One region of the Polaromonas sp. CG_9.11 genome, then DNA from elsewhere that is predicted to be linked to it. Evidence: predicted binding sites of a transcription regulator. Region 1 holds the regulator's gene; each other region holds the start of a gene.
The links. Region 1 encodes FNR, which switches genes on or off when oxygen is low (the NO sensors DNR and NnrR bind a similar motif). Its sites were predicted from a motif close to TTGATNNNNATCAA; they were not measured.

Region 1 (4,310 bases):
TCACTGACCTCCACCAGGCCCTGCGCCTGCAGGCCGCAAAGCATTTCCAGCTCGGCGGCAAAATAGCGTTTGAAATCAATCAGGTAGCCCAGCTCAATCGACTCGAACTCCAGCTGGCCCTGGGACACCAGCGCCATGATGACGCTGCGCCGCACCAGGTCATCCCGAGACAGCGCCAGTCCCCGCACCACGGGCAGCCGCCCCTGCTGCAGGTCGTCGTAATACGCGTCCAGGGTCTTGGCGTTCTGGCTGTAGGTGGCGCCCACCTTGCCCATGGCGGAGACCCCCAGGCCGATCAGGTCGCCTTCAGGCTGGAAGCTGTACCCCTGGAAGTCGCGGTGCAGGCGGCCCTGGCGCTTGGCAACAGCGAGCGCATGGTCTGGCAGGGCAAAGTGGTCCATGCCGATATACACATATCCGGCAGCCTGAAAGGCCGAAAAAGAGTGCGACTGCATGAAAAGCTTGGCGCGGGCGTCGGGCAACCCGGCAGCATCAATCCGGCGTTGCGACTTGAAACGCTGGGGCAGATGGACATAGGCATACAGGGCAATGGAGTCCGGCCGCAGTTGCACGACCTGCGCCAAGGTGCGGTCAAACGATTCCGGCGTTTGTTGCGGCAGCCCATGAATCAGGTCCAGGTTGATGGACTGAAAACCAATCAGGCGCGCTGCTGCCATCAATGAAAAAAACTGTTCTGCGGGCTGGATGCGGTGAACCGCTTGTTGCACTGCCGGATCGAAATCCTGGACCCCGAAGCTCAGCCGGTTGAAGCCAAGTTCGGCCAGCGTGGCCAGGCGCGCGGCATCAACGGTCCGGGGATCGACTTCAATGGAATAGTCTCCACCCGATGCAATCCGGAAACTCCGCCGCAGCATGGCCATCAACTGGCGCAATTCACCATCATTTAAAAAGGTTGGACTGCCGCCGCCCAGATTCAGCCGGCTGAGTGCCTGACCCGTTCCCAGATGGGCGGCGTACAAATCAAGCTCGCGGCCAAGATAGTGCAGGTAGGTTTCACCGTGCGCATGCTGCCTGGTGATGATCTTGTGGCAGGCACAGTAGTAACAAAGCGATTCGCAGAAAGGGATGTGCACGTAAAGTGACAGCGGCAGCCGCATGGCGGCCGCACCGTTTCGGCGCTGCGCAAGGGCCTGCACCAGCTGTTCGGACGTGAAGGCTTCCACGAAGCGGTCTGCTGTCGGGTACGAGGTGTAACGGGGTCCCGGAACATCGAAACGGCGAAGCAATTCATGAGTGGGGATAGGCATACAATTGATCGCAAGTGCGTTCGTGACGGTTCCTTGAAACGCGCACCCTCGATTTTGGGGCAAGCACTGCCAATGTATCGTGAAGCCCGCATTGCTTGTTTGACCTATGTCAGCGGTCAGCCTGTCTGAAACCAGGCAACGAACCCTCATCAGGAGAATGTCATGTTTGAGGTCACACCAGAGTCCATGGGTACGGGCAAGCGCGGGGAAGTCGCAAGCGAGGACGGGCTCCAGCCCATCAACCCTCTCACCGTAAAAGTTGCCTGCTCGAATTGCAATCTTCGTGAACTCTGCATGCCCATGGGACTGAAAGCCGATGAGCTGGACAGGATTGAGGAAGTGGTCGCCGTACGCCGCAAGGTCAAGCGCGGAGGCCGTCTGTACAGCAACGGTGAAAAGTTCAGTTCCCTGTTTGCCATCCGCACCGGCTTTTTCAAAACCTGCATCACCACCGAAGACGGCCGCAACCAGGTCACCGGATTTCAGATGGCTGGCGAAATTATCGGGCTGGACGGCATTGTCAGGGAACACCACACCTGTGACGCCATCGCGCTGGAAGACGCTGAAGTATGCGTGATGCCGTTTGACCGCATTGAAGAGTTGTCACGGGAAGTTGTCTCCCTTCAACGCCATGTGCACAAGATCATGAGCCGCGAGATTGTTCGTGAACACGGCGTGATGTTGCTGCTGGGCAGCATGCGCGCCGAAGAGCGCCTGGCCGCCTTTTTATTGAACCTGGTCCAGCGGCTGCATGCCCGCGGCTTCTCGCAATCGGAGCTTCTGCTGCGCATGACGCGAGAAGAAATCGGCAGCTACCTGGGCCTGAAGCTGGAAACGGTCAGCCGGACTTTTTCAAAGTTTGTCGAAGACAAGATTATGGAAGTCAAGCAGCGCCATGTGCGCATCCTTGACACCGAAGCGCTCAAGCTGATCGTGAACAACAACCACAAGCCCTACTGAGACTGAAATTTGCCGGCAGATGGCTGACGGGTCGATGGTTCAATTGACCTTCACTTTTTTGGCGCCGTTTTCGGGCTGTCCCTCGGCAGACAATTCGCGACGATTCATTTCGTATGGCGACATGGCAAGCAGGACCGTCAAGGCACTCGACGCCATGGTCAGCCCCCAGAAGACAAAAAAAGCCAAGGTGTAGACGGCCTCGCGAGACAAGGCCAAGGGCTGCCCGAACCAATGCAGGCTTTGTGGATCGACAAAGGCAAACACGAACATTTCTGCCACGCCTGCCAGCAGGAAAGCAGGCCATGCAATCCACATCATTCTTTGAGCCCCCATAGAGTTCAAGTCCTTGTTGTCGTTTGAGGATTGGAAGGACTTGTCATTTGACGCGTGTTTCCTGAATTCATTTCAGTTCTCAAGGCTCGGCAGGCGCCGGGATGCCCGTGGCCGCATGATTTCGAGCCTGCATCGCTGGCGCCATGTTGGTGGACGATGCCTCCGGCTTCACGGCACTCGGCTGTGTTCCCTGGCCGTAGCTGGTCACCACAGGATCGGGAATCTTGATGGCCAGGTACAGGGTAATGAACGAGGCAACAACGACCACCGCAGGCCCTGCAAAAACCATCCATACATGCCCGAATTTCCACCAGGGTTGTCCGTATTCTTCGTTCATGACATTTCCATTGTTAAGTTAGCGGGGCACCAAAAAAACCGACTTCTCAACCACACGACCCGGCGAGTTGACCGCCTCGACTTCAAAATGGATCTCATGCGAGCCTGGACCGGCAGCCTCGTACGGCAATTGCAGGGTAACGGTGACCCCACGCGCCTGGGTCGCATCGACAGTGAATGTGCCTTCTGACGCCAGCACCAGGCCCGGCAAACCGGTGGCTGCGATGCGGTAGTGCTGGGTGGTTTCGGTCGCATTCATCACCTGCAGGCGGTAGACATTTTCAATCTTGCCACCACTCACGATACGCGCCAGCGAAGCACGGTCACGAATGACATCGACCTTGAATGGGGAGCGCAACGCCAGGCTGATGAACAAGGCGGCGGTCACGGCCAGCAAGATGGCCGTATAGACCAGCACCCTGGGACGCAATACACGGCGCAAAAGCTGCGATCTTCCCCAGCCCTGGACCACCGCATTCTGGGTCGAATAGCGAATCAGCCCGCGCGGGTAGTTCATTTTGTCCATCACGGTGTCGCATACGTCGATGCACGCCGCGCAACTGATGCATTCGTATTGCAGCCCTTTGCGGATATCGATCCCCGTCGGACAGACCTGGACACAAAGCGTGCAGTCGATGCAGGAACCCAGGTTCAGGGCAGCCGGATCAGCCTTTTTGGAACGGGAACCCCGGGGTTCGCCGCGCGCCTCGTCATAGGTCACGATCAAGGTGTCCTTGTCGAACATGGCGCTCTGAAAGCGGGCGTACGGGCACATGTACTTGCAGACCTGTTCACGCATGAACCCTGCATTGCCATAGGTGGCAAATCCATAAAAGAAAACCCAGAAGGTTTCCCATGGCCCCATGCCTGCGTTGATGAAACTGACGCCCAACTCCTTGATGGGCGTGAAATAACCGACAAAGGTAAACCCTGTCCACAGCGCCAGGGCCATCCACAAAAACTGCTTACTGGCCTTGCGTGCCAACTTGTTGACGGACATGGGACTTGCATCAAGTCGCAAACGTGCCGAACGATCGCCTTCGGTCACCTTTTCAAGCCAGAGAAAGATTTCGGTATAGACCGTTTGGGGACAGGCGTAGCCACACCACTGGCGACCGGCCACAGCCGTGAACAGAAACAGCCCCAACGCCGAAATGACCAGAATTCCCGACAGGTAAATGAAATCCTGCGGGTAAAGAACCAGTCCAAGAATATAGAAGCGCCGCGCTTCCAGATCGAACAATACAGCTTGGCGCTGGCCCCACTCCAGCCATGGGAGGCCATAGAAGACCAGCTGGGTGATAAAAACCATGGCCCAACGCCACTTTGAAAAAAATCCCGTGACGCTGCGTGGATAAATTTTCTTCTGGGCCTGGTAGATGCTGCCTGATTCGCCATGGCCGGTTGCTGACG
Region 2 (4,310 bases), on a different contig from region 1:
CATAAAAGCTCCGCCGGTATCCGATGCCGAACCTTGGGAATAAAGGCGTCGGCCAGACGGGAACTGGTTCGTGATTTGGTTTTTTTCATACCTGTTATGGTTTGTATCGTATCTGGAAATGGTTTTTTGGTGGCCACGCAGGTCGGTTCAGCGAAGCATAAACCCGCATTCTGTAGGCTCAAACGCCCTTTGCTTGACGCCTGGGTTTGGCTTTTTCGGGCAGGCAGCCGGCTGGTCTGCTCCCGGCACAGCCTGAACAGAAAGGCGACCTGCGCGGCGTCGTTCTTCCTTGTTTTCTTGCCACCTTCCAGCGTACAGGCCGCGTCCACGAGGGCGTCGAACTCTTGCTGCACCTTGACCAGCCCAGGCGGCATGGTCAACCTGTCGTACAGGTCGGTCAATGAGGACTCAGTAAAGAAGGACGCATGTGGAGTAAAAGACTTCGCTTCTTATTTGATAGCTGCCTGCGCCCGTACTGCTTGCGCCGAAAGCTTATTTAATGTTGATTTTTGTTTGAATGCATGAAAAAGCGCGCCAAAAACTGCCGCGCTTTCAAAGTGGCCTGCCCCCTCCTGAAGCGAAAGGCGGGCAGGCTGCCGTCCCCTTGGTTCAATGCCCTGAATTCGGATCCATTTTTTCGGCGGTATGGAACACCGAATGATTTTCAGGACCGGTCACGTACAGGAAACCAGCCAGGCCTTTTTCAAGCCGTGACAAGGCATGGTCCACCAGGATGTAGCGGCCCGGCACTTCCACCTTGAACTCGACCATCGATGCGCCGCCAGGCGGCACGCTGATGGTTTGCACGTTTTTGAGTGGCGGCGATGTCAGGTCGGCCAGGTTGTAGACCCGGTCGAACACTTCGCCAATCACATGGAAGCTCGACGTGGCATTGGGGCCGCCGACACCGAAGAAAATACGCATGGTTTCACCAACTTTTGCTTCCATGCGGTGTGTCTTGGTCAGCGCGCCCATCGTGCCGTTGAACATCATGTGCTCGGGTTGCTCCTTCAGCATTTTTTCAAGGGAAAACTCGTTTTCTCCCTGCGTGCCGTGCGCCTGGGCGGTGTAGAGCTCACCCTGCATGACATAGAACTCGCGGTCTACCTGGGGCAGGCCGCCTTCGGGTTCGACCAGGATCATGCCGTACATGCCGTTGGAAATGTGCTGGGCGACCATCGGCGTGGCGCAGTGGTACACAAACAGGCCCGGGTTGAGCGCTTTGAAGGTGAAGCTCTTGCTGGTGCCGGGTGCAGCCTGCGTCACCGCTGCGCCGCCGCCAGGGCCGGTCACGGCATGAAAGTCGACCGAATGGATCATCTTGCTGTCGGCGGCATTGGCCATGTTCACCGTCACGGTGTCGCCCTGGCGCACGCGGATGAAGGGACCGGGCACCTTGTTGTTGAAGGTCCAGTATTTATAGGTGGTTCCGTCATCCAGCTGACCCAGGACTTCGGTGGTTTCCAGGTCCACCGTCAGGCTTTGCGGACCACGGGCGCCTATCGGCGTGCTGACTTCCATCGGGCTGCGCGAGACTTCTGCACCTAGCGCCTTGGGTGTGGGGGCGCCGTCGCCGACCATGATCTGGCCGATCATGCCGGCCTGCACATGGCCTGGCAACGTGCAGATGTATTTGAATTCACCCTTCTTGTTGGCCTGGAACACGATGGTGGTGCTGGCGCCCTTGGTGTTGAGCTGGTTTGATGACGCCTTGAAGTCAGGCACGCTGATGTCGTGCGTCGCACCGTCGCCATTGATCAGGTTGATCTGCACGATGGCGCCTTCTGCCACGGCCAGTTGCGGATTGACCTTGCCCTTGATGGCGCCGGTTTCGCCGATAAACACCAGCTTGCCGTCGGCAATGTCGGTGCGCAGGGTAAAAGTCACGTTGGGTATGGCCTTGACGCCGGTGTCGTGTTGGCCATGGGGGGTGGCGGCAAAGCTGGCTGACAGGCTTGCAACACTGACGACCGCAGCTGCGACCGCATTTTTCAGGAATGTAACTTTCATTTTTATCACCTTGAATGACGTTGTTGTCTAACGCAAAAGCAGGCCAGTGGTTTGCTTTCCCCGTGCCGCCACCCGAATGGTGCGAAATGCAGTGGTTGTGTGTCTCAGATTCATCGGCCTGCCTGGATTAATCATAGATATTAAATGAATGTTTTAATTTGATCCAAGTCAACCTATCGGGCGCGCTGGGCGCATGGGCTTTTCAACCCGTTTTTCTTCTGCCGGGCGGTGGCGCTGGCTGCCTCAGGATGGGGATCGACTGGAATGTGGCAGGGTTTTCCATACGGCTGCCGCCCTGGGCCATCAGGTCTTCAAGCGTCACGCCATCAAGCACGGCCAGGTAGGCAGCCGTGGCGCTGTACAGCACGCCCTTGAGCTTGCAGGCGGTCGTCAGCATGCAGTGGTTTTTGGCGGGATCGAAACATTCGGCCATGTAGAAATCGGGTTCGGTGCTGCGCACCACGGCGCCAATGTTGATGAGCGACGGTTCCTTGCCCAGCCTGAGTCCGCCGTTGCGGCCCCGCAACGACTCGACCTCGCCCAAAATGCCGAGCTGGTGCACGACCTTGGTCAGATGGTTTTTGGCAATGTTGTGGGCATTGGCAATGTCCTGAATGGTCACCAACCGGTCGCGGTTGGCGGCAAGGTACATCAGGGTGCGCAGGGCGTAGTCGGTGTAGGTGGTCAGTCGCATGGCGTGATGAGGATCCGGTGGGGAAAACGAAGGCAACGCGTCAGGCCAGCAGCGTTGAACACCAGCGCGATTTTAGAGATGGCCAGATATTTTCAACCAGCCAAGGAATAAATATGTATTTATGTTTCATCTTTTTAAAAGATGCAATTAGAATGCATTTTAATAAGTTTGAAGTGTTTTCGAATTTTTCAACCGTAACCACCAAGGAAATTTGCCATGCAAGCAACGCGCAAACTCTGGACCTGGCTTGCTGTCATCTGTGTGCTGTCCTTTGCCGTGTTGGGCTGGGTCGGAACAGAGATTTACCTGACAGCACCGCCGGTTCCCAAACAAGTCATCAGCACCCAGGGAACGGTGTTGTTCTCCGAAGGACAGGTCCAGCGCGGCCAGAAAGCCTGGCTCTCGGCCGGCGGCCAGCAGCTCGGTTCGGTCTGGGGGCACGGCAGCTACCTAGCGCCCGACTGGTCGGCCGACTGGCTGCACCGCGAGGCACTGGCCTTGCGCGGCGTCTGGGCACAACGCGATTTCGGCAAGACCTTCGAGGCGCTGAGCGTCGGCCAGCAGGCCGAACTCAACGCCCGGCTCAAGGTCGAGATGCGCGGCAACACCTATGACGCCGCCACCGGCGCCATCACCCTGTCGCCCGAGCGCACCGAGGCCGTGCAGCAGGTCGCACGCCACTACACCGACCTGTTCGGCGATGCGCCGTCGCTCGACAAGCTGCGCGAGCAGTACGCCATGAGTTCAGGCCTGCTGCCTGACGCGGACGACCTGAAAGCGCTTCCGGCCTTCATTTTCTGGTCCTCATGGTCCGCCGCCACGGACCGGCCGAACGAAACCGACATCAGCTACACCAGCAACTGGCCGCATGAGCCGCTGGTGGACAACACGCCCACCGCCGGCGCGGGCATCTGGTCGATTGCCAGCATCATCTTCATGATCGCGGCCATTGCCGGCATGATTTTTTACCACTCGACTTCCAAGGAAGAGAGTGATCCGAAGCCCGCCAAGACCGATCCGCTGTTTGACTTGAAGCCGACGCCGTCGATGAAGGCCACGCGCAAGTATTTCTACGTGGTGATCGGCCTGATCCTGGCGCAGGTCGGCATGGGCGTCATCACCGCCCACTATGCAGTCGAAGGCCAGAGCTTCTTCGGCTTCCCGCTGGGCGAGATCCTGCCGTTCACCGTGAGCCGCACCATTCACACGCAATTTGCCGTGCTGTGGATTGCCACCGCCTGGCTGGCCACCGGTCTTTACATTGCCCCGGCCATTTCCGGCCATGAGCCCAAGTACCAGAAGCTCGGCGTCGATGTGTTGTTTTATGCGCTGCTGTTCATCGTCGTCGGCTCGACCGTCACCGGCTGGATCGGCACCTTGCAGCACCTGGGCACCGACTTCAGCTTCTGGGTCGGCAACCAGGGCCTTGAATTCACCAGCATGGGCCGCGTCTGGCAAATCCTGCTATTCATCGGCCTGCTGTTCTGGGTCACCTTGCTCGGTCGCGGACTCCTGCCCGCGCTGAAGAAGCCGTCGGAAAGCCGCGGCCTGATCGCCATGGTGTTCCTGGCCGCGCTGTGCATCGGCGGCTTTTACGCCACGTCAT
Region 3 (4,310 bases), on a different contig from region 1:
ACGAAATACAGGTGGAAGTCAAAAACCCCTGAACTTTCGGCGTTCACCGGCCATTTTTTTGCCGTCTGTTTCAGCCGTGGGCGGTGCTGCTGGCCGATGCATCAGCTTCCTGCCAGCGCACCGTTCCCCGGTAAGCATGCCAGCTTGCATGGCCGAGCAGCGGGCCGATCACCACCAGGCCCGCGCCCCAGGGCAGCAGCGCCAAGGCAATCAGCGTGGTGATGACCAACCCCCACAGCAGCATCACGCCGGGGCTTGAAAACACCACCCGGATGCTGGTAATGGCGGCTGAAATGGCATCGGTGTCGCGGTCCAGGATCATCGGGATGGACACCACGGCGGTCGAAAACACCAGCGCCGCAAACATTCCCCCCAGTACCAGGTAAACGGCGACGAATTCCCAGTTGTCGGGGTTGAACACGGCATTGAGCACCCCGGTGGTCGAAGGCATGCCGGTGTTGAAAAACACCGCGAACACCACCAGCGACGCCCGGCCCCACAGCAGTTCCAGCACGATCATCACCAGAATCAGCATGCTTATGCTGCGGATGTGGCTGTCCCAGCAGGTCAGCGATGCCCCGAGTTCGGGCGTGAGGCCTTGCTCGCGGCGGCGGCTGACTTCATACAGCCCCATTGCCAGGAAGGGGCCGACAAGCAGGCAGCCCGAGGCAATCGTCAGCGTGTATTCAGGCCGGGCGCGAAACACGGCGCCAAGCGTGACCGCCATGAGCCAGAAGCACAGGCCGTAAAACAGGCCGATGCCGGGGTGCGCCTTCAGGTCGCGCCATCCTGCGCCCAGCCAGGCAAAGGGCGCGCCCGGACCGAGCGGCTGCATCATGGCCTGCGGCCCGACCGGAGGCGGAGGCACATACGGCGCGGCCATGACGGGCAGGTCGTCGCGCAGAAGACGGGCTTGGGACGAAACGGTTGCGGGCGGCTTGCAGCCGTCGTCGCGGGAAGGGGGTGAGCGCATGGGGTTTTGGTTGAAAAGACGGGTCTGTCGTCAGGCGTCAGCCTAACCCGTTCCCCCGGCCCTGACCAGCAGGAAAGTACCAACAAGCGCTGCCGCTGCGGATTGACAGGGCCTGCGCCTCGCACTGCGGTTGGGCGGGCAGGGAGGCGGACGGACCTGGCCAGATCGCGGTCAGACATCCACACATGGACTTCGGAATGGGCCATCCCGGCGACAACGTGAAAAGTGCGCATGCAATGCTGTCCCGGGACAGGATAAAAAAAGCAGGAGAAACCGGATTTCAGGCGGCTTGGCGCTGTTCGAATTTTTCCTGGCAGGCAATGCAGCGCGGTGCTTCGGGGCTGGCTTGCAGCCTTGGCGCGGGGATGGGGGCTGCGCAGTTGATGCATTCGCCGTAGCTGCTTGAGTCGATGCGCGCCAGGGCCGCGTCGATCAGTGCCAGTTCGCTGGTTTCGCGCTCGCCAATGGCAAACTCCAGTTCGCGCTCGGTGGCCACCTGGGCGCTGGAGTCCTCGCGGCGATTGAAATGGTCGGCTGCCGCTTCGGCGCGGCCCAGCAGGCCGCCGCGCTGGTCGCTCATCTGCGCCAGCATGGCGGTGTGCATGGCGATCAGTTGCTGGCGGTAGGGCGTGGCTTGTTCTGGGGTCATTGAAAGGTCTCCTTGGTGGATTGAAATTGATCATGCGCCTGTCCGGGATTTCTGTCATTGACAAGAGTCAACGCGCATGAAAACACCCGTGAAGTGCCTGCATCGCATGCCTGCATGGGGTAATGCGCGGCGATTTTCAGCCATGTTGCCGCTGAATCCAGGCGCTGCTCGAAGAATTGCAGGTAAGCTTCCTTTCCACCGTGTCCCCATCCAATCTTCCTCCCCCTCCACCCCTTGCGCCGCGCACCCGCCGCGGCGCGCTGGCCCTGCCCGGCATCCGGAACATCGGCATGGCCCAGCCCCTGGACTGGCTGGCGCGCGGTGCCCGGGACATGCGGCGCGGCGGCTGGCTGAGCCTGCTGCACGGCTTGGTCCCTGCCGCGTTCGGTGGCCTGCTGGTGCTGCTGGCACGCGACCGGTTCTGGCTGCTGGCCGGTGCCTTTTCCGGTTTTCTGGTGGTGGCGCCGGTGCTGGCTACCAGCCTGTATGCCATCAGCCGGGCAATTGAACGCGGTGAGCCGGTCAATCTCCGGCTCATCGTCAACACTTGGACGCGCTGGCAGTTTTCGCGCTATGCGGCCAGGGGCGGCTACTGGAGCATGGTGCGCTTCGGCCTGCTGCTGGCCTTGGCCGGGACCGGCTGGGTGCTGACATCGGCCGCGCTGATCACCCTGCTGGCGCCCGAACCCGTCAACTCGCCGCTGGATTTCCTGCGCCACATCGTGCTGGCGCCAGGCCACTACGTCTTCGAGCTCTGGCTGACCATGGGCGGCCTGATGGCGGCGCCGATCTTTGCATCCAGCGTGATTGCCATGCCGCTGCTGCTCGACCGCCGGGTCGATGTGCTGCAGGCGGTGCTGACCAGCTGGCAGGCGGTGCTGACCAACCCGCTTCCACTGGTCTTGTGGGCGGCGCTGATCATGGTGCTGACGCTGCTCGGCCTGGGCACGCTGCTGCTGGGCCTGGTCGTGGTGCTGCCGCTGCTGGGCCATGCCAGCTGGCATGCCTACCGCGACCTGGTCGATGCCAGTGCGCTGCCCGAGCGCCTGCCGCCCGAGGGTGCCGCCTGATGTTCGGCTATTCAGAGGAGCAGGTGGCCGCCTTTGGACTGTCGTTCGGCGTCGGTGCGTTCATGCTCTACATGCTGTTCATCATCGGCCAGCTGGCCTGGTCGTCCAAGGCCGGAAAGTTTGGCACTTTCGTGATTTTTCTGGGCCTGGCCTTTGGCATGGTGGGCTTTGTCGCCAAGTACGTCATCCAGTGGATGCTGGAAAAGTAAACCCCTGATCTTTGCCTGCTGTGTTCGAGTTTCCGAACAAAAACTCCCTCCTGCGCAATATCTGTCTGCGTCAATAGCTATTAAATAAATAGCGTGTAAAAACCCTTGAAAATCAGGCTGGCCTTGGCGGGCGGATCAGTCTTGCCACAATCGGTCCATGAAAAATGACTTCAAGGGCAACAAGCAGGCCCTACCGCACAAGCTGTGCGCCGTTTGCGGCCGCACCATGACCTGGTGCAAGGCCTGGGCCAAAAACTGGGCCGACGTGCTTGACTGCTCGGATGCCTGCCGCGCCAGGAAAAATAAAAGCGGCGCAGCGGCATGACCGGCGAACACACGGCAGCGGCCGCAGCCACCCCCGCACCTCCCGGGCGGCTGCGCCATCTGGTCATCGTGCTGGGCGACCAGCTGGATGAACAGTCATCTGCCTTTGATGGCTTTGATGCCGAACGTGATTGCGTGTGGATGGCCGAAGTGGCCGAGGAATCCACCCACGTCTGGTCGGCCAAGCAGCGCATTGCCCTGTTTTTGAGCGCCATGCGCCACTTTGCCGAATCGCTGCGCGCCCGGGGCTGGACGGTTCACTACACCCGGCTGGACGACAGCGCCAATGGCGGCACGCTGGCGGCCCAATTGCACCGCGACATCGACACCCTGTCGCCCCAAGCGCTGGTCATGACCGCGCCGGGCGACTGGCGCGTGCTGCAGTCGATGCGCACTGCGGCAAACGCATCGGGCAAGCCGCTTGACTTGCGTGATGACCGGCATTTCTTCAGCACCGTGCGCGACTTTGCCGCGCATGCCGAGGGCCGCAAGCAGTTGCGGCTGGAATACTGGTACCGCGAGCTGCGCACCAAAAACGGCATTTTGATGGAAGGCGGCAAGCCGGCGGGCGGGCAGTGGAATTTTGATGCCGACAACCGCCAGTCCTTTGGCGCGGCCGGGCCGGGCGCGCTGCCGCCGCGCAGCTTTTTCGCGCCCGACGCGATCACGCAGGGCGTCATGGCGCTGGTCAATGCCCGCTTTTCCGGCCATCCTGGCACGCTGGACAGCTTTGGCTGGCCGGTCACCCGGGCGCAGGCGCTGCTGGCGCTCGATGGCTTCATTGCCCAGCGGCTGCCGCTGTTTGGCCAGTACGAAGACGCCATGTGGCATGGCGAGGCCTGGCTCTACCATTCGCACCTGTCGTCGTCGATGAACCTCAAGCTGCTGGGCGCGCGCGAAGTGGTGGCGGCGGCCGAGGCGGCCTGGCGGGCCGGGCATGCGCCGCTGGCGGCCGTGGAAGGCTTTGTCCGGCAAATCCTCGGCTGGCGCGAATTTGTGCGCGGCATCTACTGGACGCAAATGCCCGACTACGCCGGGTGCAACGAACTGGACGCGCAGCAGCCGCTGCCGGATTTTTACTGGAC

Region 2: nirK (copper-containing nitrite reductase) is a predicted target of FNR. The motif match lies at 2,169-2,182, and genes of this name have one in related genera.
Region 3: IWX85_RS05070 (TraR/DksA family transcriptional regulator) is a predicted target of FNR. The motif match lies at 1,680-1,693, and genes of this name have one in related genera.

What each region holds. Positions count from the first base shown of each region.
Region 1 covers NZ_JADOVE010000013.1:75,454-79,763, reverse strand. The annotation lists gene hemN (oxygen-independent coproporphyrinogen III oxidase) at 1-1,268, opposite strand, end outside; gene fnr (fumarate/nitrate reduction transcriptional regulator Fnr) at 1,506-2,228, shown strand; gene IWX85_RS12200 (hypothetical protein) at 2,268-2,561, opposite strand; gene IWX85_RS12195 (FixH family protein) at 2,641-2,898, opposite strand; gene ccoG (cytochrome c oxidase accessory protein CcoG) at 2,917-4,310, opposite strand, start outside.
Region 2 covers NZ_JADOVE010000005.1:71,535-75,844, reverse strand. The annotation lists partial or broken gene IWX85_RS05920 (type IIL restriction-modification enzyme MmeI) at 1-404, opposite strand, end outside; gene nirK (copper-containing nitrite reductase) at 610-2,010, opposite strand; gene IWX85_RS05910 (Rrf2 family transcriptional regulator) at 2,213-2,704, opposite strand; gene IWX85_RS05905 (nitric-oxide reductase large subunit) at 2,921-4,310, shown strand, end outside.
Region 3 covers NZ_JADOVE010000004.1:107,052-111,361, reverse strand. The annotation lists gene IWX85_RS05080 (heme-binding protein) at 1-32, shown strand, start outside; gene IWX85_RS05075 (DUF2189 domain-containing protein) at 71-838, opposite strand; gene IWX85_RS05070 (TraR/DksA family transcriptional regulator) at 1,254-1,622, opposite strand; gene IWX85_RS05065 (DUF2189 domain-containing protein) at 1,823-2,692, shown strand; gene IWX85_RS05060 (DUF2788 domain-containing protein) at 2,692-2,901, shown strand; gene IWX85_RS05055 (DUF2256 domain-containing protein) at 3,059-3,226, shown strand; gene IWX85_RS05050 (cryptochrome/photolyase family protein) at 3,223-4,310, shown strand, end outside.